3 regions of the Pseudomonas sp. PB3P13 genome follow, and region 2 is predicted to be linked to each of the others. Evidence: riboswitches for the same ligand, from Rfam matches in the RefSeq annotation. Region 2 holds a riboswitch; each other region holds the start of a gene.
The links. A riboswitch is a leader RNA that binds a small molecule or an ion and turns the genes downstream of it on or off. The one in region 2 is predicted to bind cobalamin.
Positions count from the first base shown of each region.

Region 1: another riboswitch for cobalamin. It lies ahead of cobO (cob(I)yrinic acid a,c-diamide adenosyltransferase); the one in region 2 lies ahead of ACYZT1_RS15555 (ABC transporter substrate-binding protein).
Region 3: another riboswitch for cobalamin. It lies ahead of ACYZT1_RS13315 (CbtB domain-containing protein); the one in region 2 lies ahead of ACYZT1_RS15555 (ABC transporter substrate-binding protein).

Region 1 covers NZ_CM142702.1:3,685,750-3,688,005, forward strand. The annotation lists gene ACYZT1_RS16970 (cobyrinate a,c-diamide synthase) at 1-774, opposite strand, end outside; gene cobO (cob(I)yrinic acid a,c-diamide adenosyltransferase) at 771-1,382, opposite strand; cobalamin riboswitch at 1,463-1,677, opposite strand; gene ACYZT1_RS16980 (hypothetical protein) at 1,833-2,256, shown strand, end outside.
Region 2 covers NZ_CM142702.1:3,370,125-3,372,380, forward strand. The annotation lists gene ACYZT1_RS15545 (GlxA family transcriptional regulator) at 1-803, opposite strand, end outside; partial or broken gene ACYZT1_RS15550 (chorismate mutase) at 942-1,061, shown strand; cobalamin riboswitch at 1,125-1,318, shown strand; gene ACYZT1_RS15555 (ABC transporter substrate-binding protein) at 1,438-2,256, shown strand, end outside.
Region 3 covers NZ_CM142702.1:2,870,964-2,873,219, forward strand. The annotation lists gene ACYZT1_RS13305 (cobalamin biosynthesis protein) at 1-143, opposite strand, end outside; gene ACYZT1_RS13310 (CbtA family protein) at 140-844, opposite strand; gene ACYZT1_RS13315 (CbtB domain-containing protein) at 856-1,050, opposite strand; cobalamin riboswitch at 1,170-1,395, opposite strand; cobalamin riboswitch at 1,664-1,877, shown strand; gene cobW (cobalamin biosynthesis protein CobW) at 1,976-2,256, shown strand, end outside.

The DNA.
Region 1 (2,256 bases), 320 kb from region 2:
ATCCAGGCTCGCGCCGTAGGTGAATGCAAACGCTTCGTCATGCGCAACCGCAATCCGCACGCCGGTCAGTAAGGGCTCGACAGCGATGACGTCTGGCGCAGCGAATTTCACCGCCGGTGGCAGCGCGACTTCGCAACTGCTGGCCAATGCGTTGGCGGCCGCATCGAGGCGCGCATCCAGATCGTTCAATTCGCTGGCCTGGACCAGACCGAGATGGCGACTGGGCAATTCGATCCCTGTCTCCCGGGACAACGCGCCGTACCAGCGCAAACCTTCGGTCAGGCTGCCTTCGAGCAACTGCGCGTGGCGCAGGGTGCCGACGCGATTGGCCAGGACGCCGGCGAACGGCAAGTCCGGCTGATATTTCGCCAGGCCCAGCGCCAGGGCACCGAATGTCTGCGCCATAGCCGTACCGTCAATAACCGCGAGTACCGGCACACCGAAGTGCCGCGCCAGGTCGGCGCTGGACGGCGTACCGTCAAACAGCCCCATGACCCCTTCGATCAGAATCAGGTCGGCTTCGGCGGCGGCTTCCCACAACAGCCGACGACTGTCCTGCTCACCGACCATCCACAGGTCCAGTTGATACACCGGCGCACCGCTGGCACGTTCGAGAATCATCGGGTCGAGAAAGTCCGGGCCGCATTTGAACACGCGAACCTTGCGCCCCTGATGACGGTGCAATCGGGCCAGCGCGGCGGTGACGGTGGTCTTGCCCTGACCGGAGGCCGGCGCGGCAATCAGTACCGCCGGGCAATGACGTGGCTGATTCACAGCTCGACGCCCTTCTGCGCTTTGATCCCGGCCTGGAAAGCATGCTTGATCATGCCCATTTCGGTCACGGTGTCGGCCAGTTCAATCATCTCCGGTTTGGCGCCACGACCGGTGACCACCACGTGCTGCATCGGCGGCCGTGCTTGCAGGTCGCTGAGGACTTGATCGAGATCGAGGTAACCGTGCTTCAGCGCGATGTTCAATTCATCGAGCACCACCAGGCCAATCGACGGATCGCGCAGCAGTTGGCGAGAGACTTCCCACGCGGCTTCGGCAGCGGCGATGTCACGCTGGCGGTCCTGGGTTTCCCAGGTGAAGCCCTCGCCCATCACATGAAACCGCACCTGCTCCGGGAAGCGCCGAAAGAACAATTCTTCGCCCGTGCTGTTGCGCCCCTTGATGAACTGCACCACGCCGCATTGCATGCCGTGACCCATCGACCGGGCGAGCATGCCGAACGCCGAACTGCTTTTGCCTTTGCCATTGCCGGTCAATACCAGCAGCAAGCCGCATTCGTTCGGGGAGTTGGCGATGCGTTCGTCGATCACGGCTTTTTTGCGCAACATGCGCGCCAGATGACGTTCGTCACGATCAGGGGAATCGGTCATGGGGAGCTCTCCGTTGAGACTGGATAACGGCGGGCAGGCACAAGAATAGACGGCAAAAAGCCTGGCATCGCCCACCGTGATGCCGCTGGATGAATCAGGCCGGTCTCCGGGCTCATGAGCGGCGTTTGCCAGACTGCGCGCCTTCCCATGCCGGTTTCGACACAGTGGCTCAAGACGCAGTGTTCACTCATTTACCGTTGCGGGGGCAGCGCCGGGATTGTGCAGCGCACTCACCGGTTTCCCTGTTTCACTCCGTCGGCCATGGCCACAGAGCACCTGAAACAAGCGGCGAAGGTTAGAGGGTTGGGGGTGGAGCGTCAATTGAAGCCGGGAGGCAACGGGCTAAAAAACTGCCCCCGGCCCATCTGCTGTCGCCGATCTTGTGCCACACTTCAAGCAGTGATATCAAAGAGCCACATCTACCCCATTACAATAACAAGGGTGAGCCACATGCAAGGCATGATCATCAGCAATCCAAAACTGGAATTCCTGCGCCCGGCGCTCGAACGCTGGTTCGATTGCATCGACCGTTTCAACGCCGTGCGCGGCGATAACGACACGCCGTACTGGCATGACGAAAAAGCCAACCTCAGCGTGCTTTCAGCTGCTGCGTGGATGGCGGAAATGGTCACGCTGCAGCAAACACCCACCCGTAAACAGCACGAAGAAGGTGAGCGCAACGCTCGCGCCGACTTGCTGATCGCCACGGGCGAAGAGCGCGCCTACCTTCAAGCGTCACAACGCTGGCCTAAGGTCAACAGCCTGAACCTGACGCAGGCACTGGCCGATATCACCAGCGACGCAAGGAAAATCAGCTACGCCAGCGACCTGAAACTCGGCTGTCTTTTCGTCGCACCGCAAAAATCCCAGCACA
Region 2 (2,256 bases):
GTGGTGCCCAGTTGTTCCTTGAACAAGCGCTCCAGCTGGCGACGTGAACGGCCGGCGTACACCGCAAGTTGCTCCAGCTCCAGCGGCTCTTCAAGGTTGGCGTCCATCAGCTTCACCACTTCACGCAGCGGTGCACTGACGCACACATTTTCCGTCGGTTTGATGCGCCGATAACGCGATTCCTCAAACGCGAGAATATCCTCGATTCCTTCGACCAGCGCCTTGTCGTGCAAGCCTTTGATCCAGTCGAGCGCCATGTGGAAAGCCCCCGAAGGGCTGGATGCGGTTAACCGGTCCCGGTCGATCACATAAGGTTCGCTGGTCACGTGCGTGGATCTGGAAATTTCCGCCAGTGCCGGACGATGCTCGGGATGAATCGCACAGCGATAGCCATCGAGTACACCCGCGCTGCCGAGAAACCACGCGCCGTTCCACAGGCCCGCCAGGATCACGCCCTGTTCGGCGGCCGCACGTATCAACTGATTGAGCTCGTCGCTCGCGTTCAGTTCGGTTCGGTAGCCGCCGCAGATCACCAGCAGATCCAATGCATGGATCGCAGCCGTATCGACGCGCCCGTCGGGGCGGATCACCAGACCGAGGTCGCTGATGACCTCCCGGTCATGCAGGCCGAAGGTGCGTGATGAGAACAGCCCCGGGCGCAGCAGATTGGCCGTGACAATGGTGTCCAGCGCCTGAGTGAATGCGGGCAGCGAGAAATGCTCCAGCAGCAGGAACCCGGTCCGGGTCATGCGGCCCGGCTCGGCAGAATGTTCATTCAGATAGCGGAGGTTTTTGCCCTTCATGCCACCGCTAAATTGACGTCTTTCAATCAAGGTGCGACTCACTCGGCTACATTGACGGACCTGGCTTCAGGCACGCGGCTGAAACGCCATGCTAACCGTAGATCTCCGACAAATATATCAATCCTGGTTCATGACGCCCGCAATGACCCGGATTGTCCGCACTGGCTGGGCAAGACCCGGGCGGCGCTGATCAAGGATCAGTTGCACGGTCAGGCACTGATCCGTGCGTCCGGCGAGCTGTGCACCATCGGCCGCTGACGCCATGCCTTCGATATCGTGCCACCACCAGAAAATTCCGGACCATTGCGGCGCTTGATCGACTACCATGCCTGCTGCCGGTTCCCCAACGGGATTAATAGGGAATCCGAGGTGCCTTGCCAGGCATCAAACGGAACTGCCCCCGCAACTGTAGATGCCGAGCCTGCTCCTGAACTGCCACTGGGATGATTCCCGGGAAGGCTGGAGCCAGGCGACGACGCATCAGTCAGGAAACCTGCCGGCCAAGCAAATCACTAACCGGCGGGGTGTCCGGGAAGGACATCCTTGCGCCCGGTGTTTGAGCTACAACGGCAGCGATCAACGATGTGTTTCCAGTCCGTACCCTGCTCCCTGTACGGTCACCGGAGATTGCGTCATGCGGCTGTCGCGCCTTGCCACCCTCGTCACTGCCTTGGGATTTTCCACCCTCGCCCATGCAGCCCCGACTCAGTATCCCCTGACGGTTGAAAACTGCGGCAGCACGCTGACCTTTACCCAGGCGCCAAGCCGCGCCGTGACCATCGGCCAGGCCGGCACCGAAATGCTCTACGCCCTGGGCCTGAGTGACAAGGTGGTCGGTACGTCGCTGTGGTTCAACAATGTGTTGGCCCGATATCAACCCGTCAACGAGGGCATCGAACGTCTGGCCGATAACGAGCCGAGCTTCGAGGCAGTGATCGGCAAGCGACCGCAACTGGTTGCCGTGGAGCTGGAATGGATGGTCGGGCCACAAGGCGCGGTCGGCACCCGTGAGCAGTTTCATGAGATGAACATTGCGACCTACCTGATGCCTTCCGATTGCGAAGCCAAGGACAATCTGGTCGGCGCCGACGGCACGCGGCTCGAAGCGTTCCGGGTCGACAGCCTCTACAAAAGCATCAACCAGCTGGCTCAGGTGTTTGACGTGCAGGCGCGCGGTCAGCAACTGGTCGCCGGGCTCAAGGCCAGCTTGGCAAAGTCGGTGGCGACCGCCGCGCAGAACAAGGATTTGCGCCACACCAGCGCCCTGTTCTGGTTCTCCAGCGCCAGCCTCGACATCGACCCTTACGTCGCCGGCCACAAGGGCATTCCCGAGTTCATGCTCAACACCCTGGGTGTGCGCAACGTGGTGACGTCCGACGAAGAATGGCCGACGGTGGGCTGGGAAACCATTGCCAAGGCTAACCCGACCTTTCTGGTGATCGCGCGGATGGAC
Region 3 (2,256 bases), 500 kb from region 2:
GTGGCCAACGCCTTGATCTGATGAAGCCCGATCTGGTGCGCTTGCAAGGCCTGATCCAGCAGTGCCCGCAATGTGCTGAGCGGGCAGCCGCGCTGGCAGCCCAGGCCGACCACTAATGTCGGCGCCGCGCCGGCATTTGTCATGTGTCGTACGGACCCGCGCTGTTGCGGCGGAACAACCCTGCGCTGATCAAGCCCAAGGCCAGCCAGAACGCGACATTGGTGAGTTGTGATGCAATTTTAAACTGCGTTTCCAGCGTTTTGGGGGCGAGCATCGAATGCACCTCCGGCTGCGGCGCGCCGATCACATGCGGTACGGCAAGGATCGCCACGCCGAGGATTTTCATCAGCCAGTGACGGCTGAACACAATGAACGCGATGCCAACTGCCGTGGACGCAGCGGTGCCGATCCACCAGACCTGGCGCTGGGCCAGATCGGCTGCGGCCGTGCCCGGCAATTCCGGTGGCAGGCCCAGGGTCGGCGCGAGCACGAAGGTGGCATAACCGGCCAGCCCCCAGAGCAGACCCTGGGCGGTTTGGGTTGGCGCGCGCAGGGTATAAAGACCGGCGAGCATCAACGCGAAACCGACAGCGACCACCAGGTTGCCACCGGTGGTGGACAGCACGCGCTGCCAGCCGTCTTCCGGTTCCCAGGCTTGGGCGTCGTGAGTGTGTGCGGCAGCACCGGCAGTGTGTTCGTGCAATTCAACAGCAGCCGGTTCGGATTTTTCGTACGTCTCGGCCTGGGTAATCAGTGGCGAAACCCAGAAACTTTGCAGAAGAGTCAGCAACAGGGCCGCCAGCAGTCCGGAAAAACCTGCGGTTTGCGCAATACGCTTGATCATGTCAGCAGGTCTCAATGGCACGGAAAGGCAGCGCTGTGGCGGGTATCGTGGGCGGCGTTGTGCACGGCCTGGATGTGCGAGAAACCGGCGAAATACACCAGAGAGATGCCAAGGATCGATGCGCAAAGGGCAGCGGCCAGGCGTTGGGTCAGGGTTGTGGTGGTGCTTTTCCCGGCAGTGCTGCCGGTGCTGCTGATGATCGACATGGCGCATCCCTCTGGGCTGTCAGCGGGTGAATGGAGCGCATGAAAAACCCCGCGAATCAGGCACGCAGAGGCTCGAACAGCGCCCGCCCACCGCGGGTTTGTCATTCGGCGAGCGTGATGCTCACCGTGTGCTGCGGGCCGGTCTCCGGGCTCACGAGGGGTTTGGCGTCAACCGGAACCTGCAAGCATCACCTTCCCATGCCGACTATCCGGCACAGTGGATTTGACGCTTCGCTCGCTTACCGTTGCGGGGGCAGCACCGGACTGACATGGCTCTGAGTAAAGCACATGATTCACCGGTTTCCCGTTTCACCCTGTAAGGGCACCCGTAACTAGGCGTGTAGGAGAGCATGGGCGGGGGTTGGGCGTCAATTGGCATGGGTTCTCATCTTTGTGGCGAGGGGGCTTGCCCCCGTTGGGTTGCGAAGCGACCCCATCATTCTTCCAGACATACCGCGCAAGCAGGTCTGACGACGGCTTCGCCGCCGAACGGGGGCAAGCCCCCTCGCCACAGGAAAATCCTCATCACAGGCAAGCCCTTCAATACAGGCAAGTCCCCTGACCACAATCGTCGGCGACCACTCCCGAACATTGACCCGCCCCAAGACCATGCGTAGCCTTGCGTGTTCGAGGTTCTTCGGCGGCTGCCGAAGCTAAGAAGGGAACGCGGTCAATGCCGCGGCTGCCCCCGCAACTGTGAACGGTGCTGTTTGCTGCCACGCCACTGCAGGTCCTGTCCAACGGATCCGCGGGAAGGCGCAGCGAACGCTGGGCCCAACGCCCGGCACACCGTCAGCCAGGAGACCTGCCTCGATACAGATTCTCACTACAACCGGGCGGGGTGATCCGGTGGCGAACTCTTCCGCGCGCGTGCGTCGCTGCGATTGTCGTCCCGTATGCCCGCCACCTTGCGTTAGGGCATCCGATGAAAACACTGGCCAAACTTCCCGTCACCATCGTCACCGGTTTCCTCGGCTCGGGCAAAACCACCTTGCTGCGGCACATGCTCGACAACGCCCATGGCCGCCGCATTGCGGTGATCGTCAACGAGTTTGGCGAACTGGGCATTGATGGCGAAATCCTCAAGCAATGTTCCATCGGCTGCACCGAAGAAGAAGCCAACGGCCGTGTCTATGAACTGGCCAACGGCTGCCTGTGCTGCACCGTTCAGGAAGAATTCTTCCCGGTCATGCGGGAGCTGGTCGC